Regions from separate parts of the Streptomyces sp. NPDC002838 genome, predicted to be linked through region 2. Evidence: riboswitches for the same ligand, from Rfam matches in the RefSeq annotation. Region 2 holds a riboswitch; each other region holds the start of a gene.

Region 1 (4,975 bases), on a different contig from region 2:
CGCGCAGCGAACCGCAGTACACGGGAAGTGCGTTGGCGCCCCGCGCTTCGATCGCGTCGCACAGCGTGTCCACGAAGGCGGTGTTGCCGCTGAGCTCGTGCGCTCGGTAGAAGAGGACGCCGACGGTCGGGCGCCCCTCGGCGAAGGGACGCTCACCATGGACGCCGTACTCGGGCATCTTCCGCGGCTCGACGAACCCCTCACCGGTCAGCAGCACGGTGTCCGACAGGAACCGCGCCAGCTCGGTCAGGTTGGCCGGCCCGCCCTCGACGAGATACCGCAGCGCCTCCGCCACGACTCCCGCCGGCACCGACGACTCGGCCATCAACTCCGCGTCGGGCACGGCCTCTCCGCCCAGCAGCACGGTCGGGATGCCGGACGCCTTCAGCGCGGCGAGCCCGTCCTCCCAGGCCCGCTTGCCACCGAGCAGCCGTACGACGGCGATGTCCGCGCCCGCGATGAGGGAGGGCAGCTCGCCCTCGACATCCACGCGGGTCGGGTTGCCGATCCGGTAGGAGGCACCGGAAGCGGCCCGAGCCGCCAACAGGTCCGTGTCGGCGGTCGACAACAACAACACTGTGCTCATGCGGGCGCTCCCGGTGGAAGGAAAGGCAGTCCTTGCGGCGCGCCGGACTCGATGAGCCGCCACAGCGCGTCCGTGTCCGCGTGCTGTTCGATCAGGTCGCCGAGCCGGTCGAGCTGCTCCTCGCGCAGCGCGGCGAACGAGGTGTCCGGGGCCGGCACGAACCGGCGGCCCGCGGCGGCCGCCACCTCACGCAGGAAGGCCCGCCGGAAACCGTCCGACTCCAGCGATCCGTGCCAGTGCGTGCCCCAGGTCTGGCCGACCCGGCAGCCGTCCAGGAAGGGCTCTCCGCCTGCGATATCGGCGACCCCGTGATGAATCTCGTACCCCGCGGCGTGCTCCCCGAGGGCTTCGCCCTCCGGCCGCGTGAGGGTCTTCTCCCGCGCGAACCGCACCCGTACGGGAAGCAGCCCGAGCCCGTCGACATGCCCCTGCCGGCTCTCGACGTCGTCCTCGATGTGCTCGCCGAGGATCTGGAAGCCGCCGCAGATGCCGAGGACCGGCAGCCCGGCCGCGGCCCTGCGGACGAGGGCGTCGGCCAGCCCGCGCTCCCGCAGCCACTCCAGTGCCCGTACGGTCCCCCGGGTCCCCGGAATCACCACGAGGTCGGCGTCGGACAGCTCCTCCGGCCGGTCCACGAACCGGACGACCACACCCGGCTCGGCGGCCAGCGCGTCCACGTCGGTGAAGTTGGACATCAGGGGGACGGCACAGACGGCGACGCGCAGTACGTCCGCGCCGACGGGCGGGGCGACGACCGACTCCCTGACCGTCCCCCGCAGGGAGACCCGGAGCCCGTCCTCCTCGTCGATGCCGAGCCCGTGCCGGAAGGGCAGGACGCCGTAGGTCCGCCGTCCGGTGAGCCCGTGCAACATGTCGAGCCCGGGTTCCAGCAGGGAGACGTCCCCCCGGAACTTGTTGACCAGGAACCCGGCGACGAGTTCCTGATCCTCGGGCGAAAGCAGCGCGACGGTCCCGAAGAAGGAGGCGAACACGCCACCACGGTCGATGTCCCCCACCACGAGCACAGGCAGCCGCGCGTTCCGCGCGATCCCCATGTTCACGATGTCGGTCCGCCGCAGATTGATCTCGGCAGGACTGCCGGCCCCCTCACAGATCACCGCGTCATACGTGCCCCGCAACTCGGCGAGACAGTCCAGCACGGTCCCGAGGAGCCTTTGCTGCCGCCCCCCGTGGTACCCGCGCGCGCTCAGCTCGCCGACCGGCTTCCCGAGCAGCACGACCTGACTGCTCTGCTCGCCTCCTGGCTTGAGCAGCACGGGATTCATCAGGGCGGTCGGCTCGACACGACAGGCCTGCGCCTGCATGGCCTGCGCCCGCCCGATCTCCGCGCCCTCCCGCGTCACGAACGAATTGAGGGACATGTTCTGCGCCTTGAAGGGCGCCACCTTGACGCCCTGCCGCACCAGCCACCGACAGATCCCGGCGGTGACGACACTTTTGCCGGCGTCGGAGGTGGTACCGGCGACGAGAAGCCCACCACCGGTCATGACACACGCCCCGACCGCCGGCGGCACCGCTGTGGGCAGTCGTTCCGCAGGGCGATGGGGGTCCCCCCGCTCGAGCGAAGCCGAGAGTGGGGGAGGGTGGGCACAGCCTGCGGTGCCGGGCGCCTCGCGACCCGCTCCCGCAGTAGCGCACCTGCCGCACTCACCCCCAACGCCAGCCACCCCACCCGCCGCGACAACCGAACAGCCCGCTCGATGTCCCCGACTTCCACAGAACGCCCCCCATCGTTCAGCACAGGCCGATGCTCGACCCGCCCCGCATACGACAACGTCCCCCCGAGCCGCACCCCCAGCGCCCCCGCGAACGACGCCTCCACAGGCCCGGCGTTGGGACTCGGATGCTTGGCCGCGTCCGCACGCCAAGCACGTACGGCCCCCCGCAGATCTTCGCCGGCCACCGCAGCCAGAACCGCAGTCACCCGCGCCCCCGGCCACCCCGCAACGTCGTCGAGCCGCGCGGAAGCCCACCCGAACCTCCGGTGGCGCAGCGACTTGTGCCCGACCATCGCGTCAAGGGTGTTGACGGCCCGAAACCCGAGAAGCCCCGGCACCCCACCAACGGCCCCCCACACCAGCGCCCCCACCACCGCGTCGGACGTGTTCTCGGCGACGGACTCCACCACGGCCCGCGCGATCCCGTCGGCGTCGAGTGCCTGCGGATCCCGTCCGCACAGATGCGGCAGCCGCGCCCGGGCCCCCTCGACGTCCCCCGCCTCCAGGGCACGTCCGACGGCCCGGGCTTCCCGGGCGAGCGAAGTCCCGCCCACGACGGCCCAGGTGGCGGCGCCGGTCAGCGCGACGGAGGCGGCAGGGGACGTACGTACGGCACGAGCGGCCACGGCCCCGAGCGCGACGGCGCCACCGGCACACACGACGGCGTGCAGCGCACCCCACCCGCGATGGTCCCGCCACAACACCCGCTCCACGGCACCCGCGGCCCGTCCGAACACGGCGACCGGATGCCCACGGCGCGGATCACCGAGAAGCAGGTCGCCGAGGAGGCCGGCGGCGGCGCCGTACGCGAAAACGCGATCGGCCCGCATCGGCTCAGCCGACCGCGGAGTCAGACAACGCGTTGGTACTGAACCTCAATCGGCAGCCGAGCATGGCGATATGTCCTCACTCAGGGTGTCCACGCCCTGGTTCGACGAGACCGGCGGTGAGAGTTCCTGGCTCCCGGGGCTTTCTACCCCGGTGACAGTGGCGGGACCGCGCCGGATTCTCACCGGCTTCCTCTCCTGCCGCCGTACATGGCTCCGGCAGTCCACCACGGGGTTGGAAGGGCCGTCAACTTGCTGTTGACCTGCGACGGGAGAGTGTGCGAAGGCCCACACATGCGTGAGGTGCGGGACGGTGATCCGTTCCGCACCTCAAGTGCTTTCGCGTGCTGTGCGTCAGGCCACGATCAGATAGATCCCGTACGCCACCGCCGCCGCGCACGCCGCGAAGCAGGCGTACGCGCCCGTGACCGCAAGCGCGGCGGAGTCCCCCTGGGCCGCCGCCCGTTCGCGTCGTGAGAGGCCGGTGATGCCGAGGGTGAACACGGCCACGAGGGCCACGGTGACCGCGAGGCTGACGCCGAAGACGGAGCCGAGGGCCGACCAGTCGATCTTCATGGTGATGCTTCCTTCTTGGCCGGATGCTTGACCGGGTGCGCGGGGGTCAGACCGTGGTGGCGGTCGACGTGGCGGGCTCGGCCGCCTGGGCCGGGATCGTGGTGGCGAGGTCCTCGGTCACCGTGCCCGCCGGCGGCGGGGTCACGGCGGCGATCGCCGTGGTCATCACGCCGGCCGGCTCCTCGGAGTCGCAGACGTTCGTGTGGTCGACGACCTCACGGCGGGAGATCTTCCAGATCGCGGCGCTGGAGGCGACGAGGAAGACGGCGACGACGGCCGTACCCCAGTCGCCGAAGCCCGTCACGTACTCGGCGAGCGCGCCGACCAGGGCGGCGGCGGGGAGCGTGAGACCCCAGGCGACGAACATGCGCGTCGCCGTGGACCAGCGGACGACCCCGCCCTTGCGGCCGAGGCCCGCGCCCATCACCGCGCCGGAGACCGAGTGCGTGGTGGAGAGGGAGAAGCCGAGGTGGGAGGAGGCCAGGATGACCGTGGCCGCGCTGGTCTGGGCGGCGAAGCCCTGCTGCGGCTGGAGGTCGGTCAGACCCTTGCCCATGGTGCGGATGATGCGCCAGCCGCCGAGGTAGGTGCCCAGCGCGATGGCGATGCCCGCGGAGAGGATGACCCACAGGGGCGGGTCGGAGTCGGGGGCGACGGCGCCGCCGGCGACCAGGGCGAGGGTGATGATGCCCATCGTCTTCTGCGCGTCGTTCGTGCCGTGCGCGAGGGACACGAGACCCGCCGAGGCGATCTGGCCGGCCCGGTAGCCCTTCTCGGCGGCCTTGCCGTCGGCCTTCTTGCCCAGCCTGTAGGAGAGGCGGGTGGCGAACATCGCCGCGAGACCCGCCACCAGTGGGGCCGCGATCGCCGGGATCAGGACCTTGGTGACCAGCGCGTCACCGTGGACGGCGCCCACGCCGGCCGAGGCGATGGCGGCGCCGATCAGACCGCCCATGAGGGCGTGCGAGGAACTGGAGGGCAGGCCCACGAGCCAGGTCAGCAGATTCCAGAGGATCGCGCCGACCAGGGCGGCGAAGATGACCTCGGGACGGATGCCGGTCTCGTCCACGAGACCCTTGGAGATCGTGTTGGCGACCTCCACGGAGAGGAAGGCGCCTACAAGGTTCAGTACGGCGGACATGGCCACCGCGACCTTGGGCTTGAGCGCACCGGTCGAGATGGTCGTGGCCATCGCGTTGGCGGTGTCGTGGAAACCGTTCGTGAAATCGAACGCGAGTGCGGTTACC
Region 2 (4,975 bases):
CTCGGCCTCGACGGCCTCCCTCAGCATGTCGGTGACCTGCTGCTGAAGCTGGTCGTCGAACAGCTCCGGCTCCTCCTTGCGGACGGTGTCCACGACGTCGAACGCGAAGCTCATGTGCATCGTCTCGTCGCGGAACACCCAGTTGGTGCCGGTCGCCAGGCCGTGCAGCAGACCCCGGCTGCGGAACCAGTAGACGTAGGCGAAGGCGCCGTAGAAGAACAGGCCCTCGATGCACGCGGCGAAGCAGACGAGGTTGAGCAGGAAGCGGCGGCGGTCCGCCTTCGTCTCGAGGCGGTCCAGCTTCTCGACCTCGTTGATCCACTTGAAGCAGAACTCGGCCTTCTCGCGGATGGAGGGGATGTTCTCGACGGCGTCGAAGGCCGCGGCCCTGTCCTCCGGGTCGGGCAGGTAGGTGTCCAGGAGCGTCAGGTAGAACTGGACGTGGACGGCCTCCTCGAAGAGCTGCCTGCTCAGGTACAGGCGGGCCTCGGGGGAGTTGATGTGCTTGTACAGCGTCAGCACCAGGTTGTTCGCGACGATCGAGTCGCCCGTCGCGAAGAAGGCGACCAGGCGGCCGATGAGGTGCTGCTCACCTTGTGACAGTTTCGCGAGATCCGACACATCCGAGTGGAGGTCTACCTCCTCCACGGTCCAGGTGTTCTTGATGGCGTCCCGGTAGCGCTCGTAGAAGTCGGGGTAGCGCATGGGACGGAGAGTCAGTTCGAAGCCCGGGTCGAGCAGGTTCGTGTTACGGGTGGTCATTACTGGCAGGCCTCGCAGGACTCGGGGTTTTCCAGGGAGCAGGCGACGGCCTCGTCGGGCGCCGGCTGCTGTACGGGGATGGTCTTCTCGGACTGCGCCTGGGCTCGGGCGGCGCGGGCGATGCGGGTCGCCGGGCGCGAGCGCAGGTAGTACGTCGTCTTCAGGCCCGACTTCCAGGCGTACGCGTACATCGAGGAGAGCTTGCCGATGGTGGGCGTCTCCAGGAAGAGGTTCAGCGACTGGGACTGGTCCAGGAACGGGGTCCGGGCCGCCGCCATGTCGATCAGGCCGCGCTGCGGGATCTCCCACGCGGTGCGGTACAGGGCCCGTACGTCCTCGGGGATCCAGGCGAATTCCTGCACCGAGCCGTTCGCCTCGCGCAGCGCCTCACGGGTGCGCGCGTCCCAGACGCCCAGCTCCTTCAGTTCCTTCACCAGGTACGAGTTGACCTGGAGGAACTCGCCGGACAGCGTCTCGCGCTTGAACAGGTTGGACACCTGCGGCTCGATGCACTCGTACACGCCCGCGATCGAGGCGATGGTGGCGGTGGGCGCGATCGCCAGCAGCAGCGAGTTGCGCATGCCGACGGAGGCGATCCGCTCGCGCAGGGCCGCCCAGCGCTCCGGCCAGGTCAACTCCGTGTCGTAGTGGTCGGGGTGGAGGACACCCCGGGCCGCACGGGTCTTCTCCCAGGCCGGCAGCGGGCCGTTGCGCTCGGCGAGGTCGGCGGAGGCCTCGTACGCGGCCAGCATGATGCGCTCGGCGATCCGCGTGGAGAGCCGCTTGGCCTCCGGCGAGTCGAAGGGCAGGCGCAACTGGAAGAAGACGTCCTGCAGACCCATCGCGCCGAGGCCGACCGGGCGCCAGCGGGAGTTGGAGCGGCCCGCCTGCTCGGTCGGGTAGAAGTTGATGTCGACGACCCGGTCGAGGAAGGTGACGGCGGTACGGACCGTCTCGTCCAGCCGCTCCCAGTCGATGTCGCCGCCGGAGACGAACGCGCCCAGGTTCACCGACCCCAGGTTGCAGACCGCCGTCTCCCCGTCGTCCGTGACCTCCAGGATCTCCGTGCAGAGGTTGGAGGAGTGGACCACGTGGCCCGGCTCGGCCGTCTGGTTGGCGGTGCGGTTGGCGGCGTCCTTGAAGGTCATCCAGCCGTTGCCGGTCTGCGCGAGGGTGCGCATCATGCGGCCGTAGAGGTCACGGGCGGGGATGGTCTTCTTCGCCAGCCCCCTCTTCTCGGCCGACCGGTACGCCGCGTCGAACTCCTCGCCCCACAGGTCGACCAGCTCCGGCACGTCGGACGGCGAGAACAGCGACCACTGCCCGTCGGCGTCGACCCGGCGCATGAACTCGTCCGGGACCCAGTGCGCGAGGTTCAGGTTGTGCGTACGGCGGGCGTCCTCACCGGTGTTGTCGCGCAGCTCCAGGAACTCCTCGATGTCGGAGTGCCAGGTCTCCAGATAGACCGCCGCCGCGCCCTTGCGCCGGCCGCCCTGGTTCACCGCGGCGACCGAGGCGTCGAGGGTCTTCAGGAACGGGACGATGCCGTTGGAGTGCCCGTTCGTGCCGCGGATCAGCGAACCGCGGGAGCGGATGCGGGAGTAGGCGATGCCGATGCCGCCGGCGTGCTTCGAGAGGCGGGCCACCTGGTGGTAGCGGTCGTAGATGGAGTCCAGCTCGTCCTTGGGGGAGTCCAGGAGGTAGCAGGACGACATCTGGGGGTGCCGGGTACCGGAGTTGAAGAGGGTGGGGGAGGAGGGCAGGTAGTCGAGGCGGCTCATGAGCCGGTAGAGCGCGGCGACTTCGTCGACGGACCTGCTCGTGTCGTCCTCCGCCAGCCCCGCGGCGACGCGCAGCATGAAGTGCTGCGGCGTCTCGATCACCTTGCGGGTGATCGGGTGCCGGAGCAGATAGCGGCTGTGCAGGGTGCGCAGGCCGAAGTAGCCGAGGCGGTCGTCGGCGTCCGTGTCGATCAGCGCGTCGAGGCGCTCGGCGTGGACCCGTACGAACTCGGCCGTACGGTCGGCGATGAGCCCCTCCCGGTGCCCCACGGCGACGGACCCGGTGAAGGACGTGACGCCCTGCGAGGCGGCTTCGGCGGCGATGCCGATCGTCAACAGGCGGGCGGCCAGCCGCGAGTAGACCGGGTCCTCGGAGATCAGGCCGGCGGCCGCCTCGGTGGCCAGCTCGCGCAACTCCGTCTCGTCGGCCCGCGCGGACCGGCCGCGCAGCGCGGCTGCGGCGACCCGGCCGGGGTCGGCGTCGGGCAGGTCGGCGGTCAGCTCGGTCAGGATCCGCAGCAACGCGGTTCCGGGACCGTCGGTCTCCAGGGCTGCTGAAACCGGTTCGGCTGGCGCGATGGTCACGTGGGGCTCTCCCTCGCTCGGCACGGGGGCCTGGTGGAGGGCAGGGGGCAGCACACGAGCGCACGCGGCGTCGCGTCCACCGACCCATTCCACGAGGCCCGGACGTCAGAACACCCGGACCGGACGGCCGGGCGTGCTGTCGGCAGGTCCTCGGACTGACGCCCATACGCGCATATACGGGCATGGGTACACCGTTGCGGGACAGTTCCGGATTCGCACCGGATTCCCCTGCGGCGACAGCGAGCATGAGCATACATCTTGTGCCGCGTGAGGACAGCACCCCCATATGTTGTGTCGCGGTGGTTTCGGAGCGTCAACTCGTAGGTGAGGAGAGTGAGGTGCCGAGTGCCCTTGCGGCGCATGGCCGGGAACGGCGACGGGCCGCCGGATTCGATCCGGCGGCCCGTCGTTCTCGCGTACGGCTCAGTGCGTGGCGCCCGCCGTGGCCGGCGGCAGCTCCACCTGGACGCCCGGGTCGCCCGCGTCGGCCGTGTAGTCCGACGGCTTGGTCTCGTCGACGCCCTCCGGGGCCTTCAGCGCCTTCAGGACGAAGGTCAGGACGACGGTGACGACCACGTTCAGCACGAACGCCGTCAGACCGATGTAGCCGATCTCGCCGATGCCGGGGATCTCCTTCGACGAGCCGCCGAAGTGCTTCTGCGTCGGCGAGGCGACGCCGTACGCGGCGACCGTGCCGTAGACCATGCCGACCGCCCAGCCCGCGAGCAGCGCCCAGCGGTGGAACCAGCGGGTGAACAGGCCGCCGACCAGCGCCGGGAAGGTCTGCAGGATCCAAATGCCGCCCAGCAGCTGGAAGTTGATCGCGACCGTCTTGTCCATCGTCAGGACGAAGGCCAGCGCGCCCACCTTCACCAGGAGCGAGACCAGCTTGGAGACCTTGGTCTCCTGCGCCGGCGTGGCGTCCGGCTTGATGAAGTCCTTGTAGATGTTGCGGGTGAAGAGGTTCGCGGCCGCGATCGACATGATCGCCGCCGGCACCAGCGCGCCGATGCCGATCGCTGCGAAGGCCACGCCCGCGAACCAGCTCGGGAACATGTCCTCGAACAGCTGCGGGATCGCCAACTGCCCGTTGCTGACCTTGACTCCGGCCGCGATCGCCATGAAGCCCAGCAGCGCCAGCAGGCCCAGCATCAGCGAGTACAGCGGCAGAATGGTGGTGTTGCGGCGGATCACCTCACGGCTGCGCGAGGACAGCGTCGCCGTGATCGAGTGCGGGTACATGAACAGCGCCAGCGCGGAGCCCAACGCCAGCGTGGCGTACGTCCACTGGCCGGCCTCCGCCGGGACCAGCGCACCGCGCGGGGCGCCCGTCGCCGGGTTGGTCTGACTGTACGCCTCACTCGCCTTGGCGAAGATGTCGTCGAACCCGCCCAGCTTGATCGGGATGTAGATGATCGCCACCGCGATGACGATGTAGATCAGCGTGTCCTTCACGAACGCGATCAGCGCGGGGGCCCGCAGACCCGACGAGTACGTGTACGCGGCCAGCACGCCGAAGGCGATCAGCAGCGGCAGGTCCTTGATGAACCAGTTGGTGTTCTCGCCACCGCCGACGCCCATCACGTCCAGCACGGCCTGGATGCCGACCAGCTGGAGCGCGATGTACGGCATGGTCGCGAGGATGCCGGTGAGGGCCACGGCGAGGGACAGACTCTTGGAGCCCCACCGGCCGCGCACGAAGTCCGAGGTCGTGACGTAGCCGTGCTTGTGCGAGACCGACCACAGGCGGGGCAGGAAGGTGAAGATCAGCGGGTAGACCAGGATGGTGTACGGCACGGCGAAGAAACCGGCCGCGCCCGCCGCGTAGATCGCCGCCGGTACGGCGA
Region 3 (4,975 bases), on a different contig from region 2:
CTTGGCCAGGGCGTGGGCGACGTCGACACGGAAGCCGTCGACCCCGCGGTCGGACCAGAAGCGCAGGGTGGTGCGGAAGTCGGCGCGGACCTCCTCGTTCGCCCAGTTGAGGTCGGGCTGCTGGGGCGCGAACAGGTGCAGGTACCACTGTCCGTCCGGCACCCGCTGCCAGGCGCTGCCGCCGAAGACGGACTGCCAGTCGGTGGGCGGGAGTTCGCCGTGCGTACCGCGGCCGTCGCGGAAGACATAGCGGTCGCGGGCGGGGGAGCCGGGGCCGGAGGCGAGGGCCTCCTGGAACCACACGTGCTGGTGGGAGGTGTGGTTGGGGACCAGGTCGACGATCACTTTCAGGCCGAGCCGGTGGGCCTCGGCGGCGAGCGCGTCGAAGTCGTCGAGGCTGCCCAGGCGCGGGTCGACGTCCCGGTAGTCGGCGACGTCGTAGCCGCCGTCGGCGAGTTCGGAGGGGTAGAAGGGGCTCAGCCACAGGGCGTCGACGCCGAGCGCGGCGAGATGGTTCAGCCGGCGGGTGACGCCTCGCAGGTCGCCGAGTCCGTCGCCGTCGGCGTCGGCGAAGCTGCGGGGGTAGACCTGGTAGACGACGGCCTGGCGCCACCAGTTGGGGTCGCGGGAGGAGAGGTCGGGAGTGGTCTCGGGGCGGTCGGGACGGTCGGTCACGCGGTCTCCCTCGGGGCAGTGGTGCGGGGCGCTCAAGTAGGCACTCCGGTACCTGTCCACATTGTCGGGAAAGCGAACTCGAACGCCGTCCGGAGCAGTTCATTCCCCGTGTGATGAAATTGTGATGGCCTTCTGAAGTCCCCCTCCATAGCCGCAGGTTGACAGCGTTCTGCCAGGAGATCCACGATGTGCGGACACCGTGGCGCATGTGACCAATGGGCCCAGTGCTTTTCAGACCCTGTGCATCACTCTGTGTATCTCAGGGCTCTGTGTGCGTTTTTGACCCGGTGTTCTTCGGAACACTCGCCACCCCCCTCACCCGATGGGATCCGCATGTCCATAGCTAGACGTGTCACCGCGCGCCGCCTGCTGGGGACGGGCGCCGTGGCGCTCGTCCTCTGTGCCGCCCCCGCCTCGGCCGCCTGGGCCACCGGCACCCCCGGCGGCGACGGCTGGAAGTCCGGCGGCACCTACAAGCCCGGGACGGGCGCGGGCACGGAGACCGGTACCGACCGCTGCCAGTTCTCGCTGGACGGCTCCAACTTCTTCGACTCGGTCAAGGTCGACGACCAGAACCTCAAGCCCACCGACGACGGCAAGGTCCACATCAAGGTCCGTGCCGCCGGCGACGCCACCACCTGCACCGCCTCCCTCGCCTCCTACCTCGCCCACGGCGCGACCTTCGCGACCTCCGGCGAGCAGGTCTTCGTCGACTTCGACACGGTGACCGTCAAGCCGGGGCAGACCGACTCCCTCGACATCGCGGTGCCGGACGCGGGCTGCTTCGCGCAGATCGACCTCTACCGCGGCGCGGTCAAGTTCGACGGCAAGCTCGACGCCAACGACGGATTCCAGCACGGCGACCTGCCCAAGGGCCCGGACCGCCCGGTCATCAAGGACAAGCTGATCGCGGCCTGGAACGGCGGCACGAAGAACTGCACGACGCCTCCGCCCACGGAGGAGCCGCCGTCCACGCCCACCCCGCCCCCGTCGACCCCGGAGGAGCCCACCGAGCCCTCGACGCCGACGGAGGAGACGACGCCTCCGGCGACCGAGCCCCCGGCCTCGGAGACGCCGTCCACCGAGACCCCGACCCCGACCCCCTCCGACTCCACCACCGCCCCGGCCCCCAAGCCGAACGGCGGCGGCGACAACCTCGCGGAGACGGGCGGCAGCAGCGCGACCGGCCCGATCGCCATCGGCGCGGCCGTACTCCTGGCGGGCGGCGCGGGCATCGTCCTGGCCACGCGACGCCGGCGGGCCGCTCGCTCGTAAGTACCGTCGGCTGATGGCTTGAACGCCGGACGGGCAACTCGCTCGTAGGCCCATCAGCCGACCCCTCGACCGCCGGCCGGGCAACGTCAGCCCGACCGGCGATCCCCCCGAGGCCCCGCAGGGGTGTCGGGAGCCCCGCCCGCGCACTTCCCCCGTGGTGCGCGGGCGGGGCCGTCGGCCCTGGCCTGTAGGGGTTTCAGTGCGGCCCTGACCGGAGGCAGCCGCCGTGGCCCACGTGATTGCAGACGGCGGTCGCTTCCAGGGCCTCGACCGGCTGTTCGCAGACCACGCACACAACCTGACGGCGGCGCAGCCGCTGTTCGCGGTGCCCCCGGAGAACCCGGTGATTGGCAGATCTGTTCCACCAACACGGCCACGTGACCTGGTGTTTTCCCTCGCGGGGGTGGAACAGATCTGCCAATCACCGCCTCCCACAAGCGTCAGCCCCCGTCGGCCGCGCAGTGCTCCAACAGCCCCCGCACCTCTCCGTCCACCACCCGGTACCGCACCACCCGCCCCTCCTTCTCCCCCTCCACGACCCCCGCCGCCCGCAGCAACCGCAGCGCCTGCGATACGGCGGGATCGTTCATGCCGGTCGCGATCGCCAGGTCGGACACGGCCAGCGGCCCGGTCTGGTGCAGGGCGAGGAGCAGCGCGAGCCTCTTGGGGTCCGCGAGGAGGGAGAAACGGTCGGCCCAGGTGCGGACGTGGCCGGGTTCGCCGATCGCGGCGATGGCGTCGCACACCCGGTGCCCGTCGATGGTGCGGCGGTCCGCTCGGTCGGCGGGGACGAGATGCATGCCGTCATCCTCGCAGGCGACCTGTGTGATCTTGAATACCTGCGCAAGTACGCAGCTATGCAGGAGACCGCCTGCCGCCCTACGGTGGGCGGGCCGTGGTGCTCGGGAAGCCGGTGACGCCCCTTCAGGGGCCATTCCGGAGCGGCCCTCGCCACTGTGATCGGGGAGTTCACGTCCCGTCCGGCGCAAGCCGGTGCCACTGGTCGTACGACTGGGAAGGCAGGAACGGCGGACACACGACCCGTAAGCCAGGAGACCGGCCACGGCATCTCACGAGTTGATCCACGAGGTGCTGGAGCGTGACCGTATGACCCTGCCCGAGCCCACATCCGCCTACCGCTGGCGCCGCGAGGACACCCTCAAGACCGCCGGCCTGATGGCGGTGATCGCCGCCCTGCACGTCGTGGCCTTCGGTGTTCTCTTCCTGCTCGTCGTACCCGGTCACTACGAGGTCGGCGACAAGGCCTTCGGCATCGGCCTCGGCATCACCGCCTACACCCTCGGCATGCGGCACGCCTTCGACGCCGACCACATCGCCGCCATCGACAACACCACCCGCAAGTTGATGGCCGACGGCAAGCGGCCGGTGTCGGTGGGCTTCTGGTTCGCGCTCGGTCACTCCAGCGTGGTGGTGGCGATGGCCGCGCTCGTCGCGGGCGGCGCCGCGCTCGCGGGCACCCTCATGAACGACGACTCCCGCACCCACCAGACGCTGGGGATCGTCGGTACGACGGTCTCGGGGACGTTCCTCTACCTCATCGCCGCCCTCAACCTGGTCGCCCTGCTCGGGATCCTGAAGGTCTTCCGGGCCATGCGGGCCGGCACGTACGACGAGAAGGAACTCGAACAGCACCTGGATTCACGGGGGTTCATGAACCGGATCCTCGGCCGCCTCACCAAGTCCATCAGCCGCCCCGGCCAGATGTACCCCCTCGGCTTCCTCTTCGGCCTCGGCTTCGACACGGCCACCGAGGTGACCCTGATGGTGATGGCGGGCTCGGGTGCGGCGGCCGGTCTGCCCTGGTACGCGATCCTCTCCCTGCCCCTCCTCTTCGCCGCCGGCATGAGCCTGTTCGACACCCTCGACGGCACGTTCATGAACTTCGCCTACCAGTGGGCGTTCTCCAACCCCGTCCGCAAGGTCTTCTACAACCTCACCATCACCGGCCTGTCCATCGCCGTCGCCTTCTTCATCGGCACGATCGAACTGGTCGGCGTCCTGCACGAGAAGCTCGACCTGACCGACGTCGTGACCACCTGGATCGCCGACATCGATCTCGACAACGTCGGTTACGTCATCGTCGGTCTGTTCGTGGTGGTGTGGGCGGCGGCCATCGGCTACTGGCGGCTCGCGAAGGTGGAACAGAGGTGGGCGGTACGGCCGGCCGACACCCGCTAGTGCCCCGACGGGCAACTGCCGGGCGTCGCGACATCGCTGAAGCCGGCAGCGCTGAAGCAGGCCAGCCCGCACCGCGTCGTGTCCATCCCCCGCCCGGCAAGGAGTTCCCGCTGCGCCGCGAAACGCTCCGCCGACTGCGACCGGCCCTAAACGCCCTCCACGGTCGCCAGCCACAACTTCACATACCGCTCCACGTCCACGCCCAACGCCACATCCACCAGCGGCTGTTCACGTACGCCCTCGTGGATCTCGGACTCACCGGGCCGTGAGCGGCGGTCGACGATCGTCTGGCCTCGGGTGGGGCCCGGGGCCAGGGCGACCTCGACCGGGAGGGGCTCGGTGGTGATGCCCTCCGGGTCGACGACCGCGCAGACCGCGCCCGCGTCGCCGAGGCCGCCCATGGGGGTGGGGTCGCCGGAGGTGGCGGGGTCGCGGTGGGCGAGGAGTTCGCCGGCCATGCGGAGGCGGGGTTCCGTGCTCGCGCGCAGGCGCTGGACATCCCCGGCCGGGACGAGGACCTGCTTGAAGACGTCCAGGCCGTACATCGTGATCGGCACCCCGGCCGTGAGCAGGATCGCGGCGGCCTCGGGGTCGTGCCACACGTTGAACTCCGCGACGGGCGTGGCGTTTCCGGCCGCCACCGCGCCGCCCATGAACACGATCCGCTCGATGTTCCGCACCACCTCCGGGTGCGTGCGCAGGAGCAGCGCGATGTTCGTCAGCGGTGCGGTGGGGATCAGGGTGACCGGACGGGGGGAGGCGAGGATCTCCTGCCGCAGCAGCGTGACCGCGTCGACGTCGACCGGGACTCGGGTCGGCGCGGGCA

Evidence for each region. Region 2 has a riboswitch for cobalamin ahead of ABT063_RS10115 (ribonucleoside-diphosphate reductase subunit alpha). Riboswitches for the same ligand answer to the same signal wherever they lie in the genome.
Region 1: another riboswitch for cobalamin. It lies ahead of ABT063_RS37355 (cobalamin biosynthesis protein); the one in region 2 lies ahead of ABT063_RS10115 (ribonucleoside-diphosphate reductase subunit alpha).
Region 3: another riboswitch for cobalamin. It lies ahead of nicT (Nickel transporter NicT); the one in region 2 lies ahead of ABT063_RS10115 (ribonucleoside-diphosphate reductase subunit alpha).

Annotation. Positions count from the first base shown of each region.
Region 1 covers NZ_JBEOVF010000040.1:61,704-66,678, reverse strand. The annotation lists gene cobN (cobaltochelatase subunit CobN) at 1-586, opposite strand, end outside; gene ABT063_RS37360 (cobyric acid synthase) at 583-2,094, opposite strand; gene ABT063_RS37355 (cobalamin biosynthesis protein) at 2,091-3,155, opposite strand; cobalamin riboswitch at 3,257-3,396, opposite strand; gene ABT063_RS37350 (hypothetical protein) at 3,507-3,728, opposite strand; gene ABT063_RS37345 (inorganic phosphate transporter) at 3,775-4,975, opposite strand, start outside.
Region 2 covers NZ_JBEOVF010000006.1:25,335-30,309, reverse strand. The annotation lists gene ABT063_RS10120 (ribonucleotide-diphosphate reductase subunit beta) at 1-762, opposite strand, end outside; gene ABT063_RS10115 (ribonucleoside-diphosphate reductase subunit alpha) at 762-3,128, opposite strand; cobalamin riboswitch at 3,253-3,381, opposite strand; gene mctP (monocarboxylate uptake permease MctP) at 3,552-4,975, opposite strand, start outside.
Region 3 covers NZ_JBEOVF010000022.1:120,933-125,907, reverse strand. The annotation lists gene ABT063_RS26665 (glycoside hydrolase family 13 protein) at 1-675, opposite strand, end outside; gene ABT063_RS26660 (LAETG motif-containing sortase-dependent surface protein) at 1,009-1,950, shown strand; gene ABT063_RS26655 (ArsR/SmtB family transcription factor) at 2,391-2,750, opposite strand; cobalamin riboswitch at 2,830-3,029, shown strand; gene nicT (Nickel transporter NicT) at 3,058-4,149, shown strand; gene ABT063_RS26645 (nucleoside hydrolase) at 4,296-4,975, opposite strand, start outside.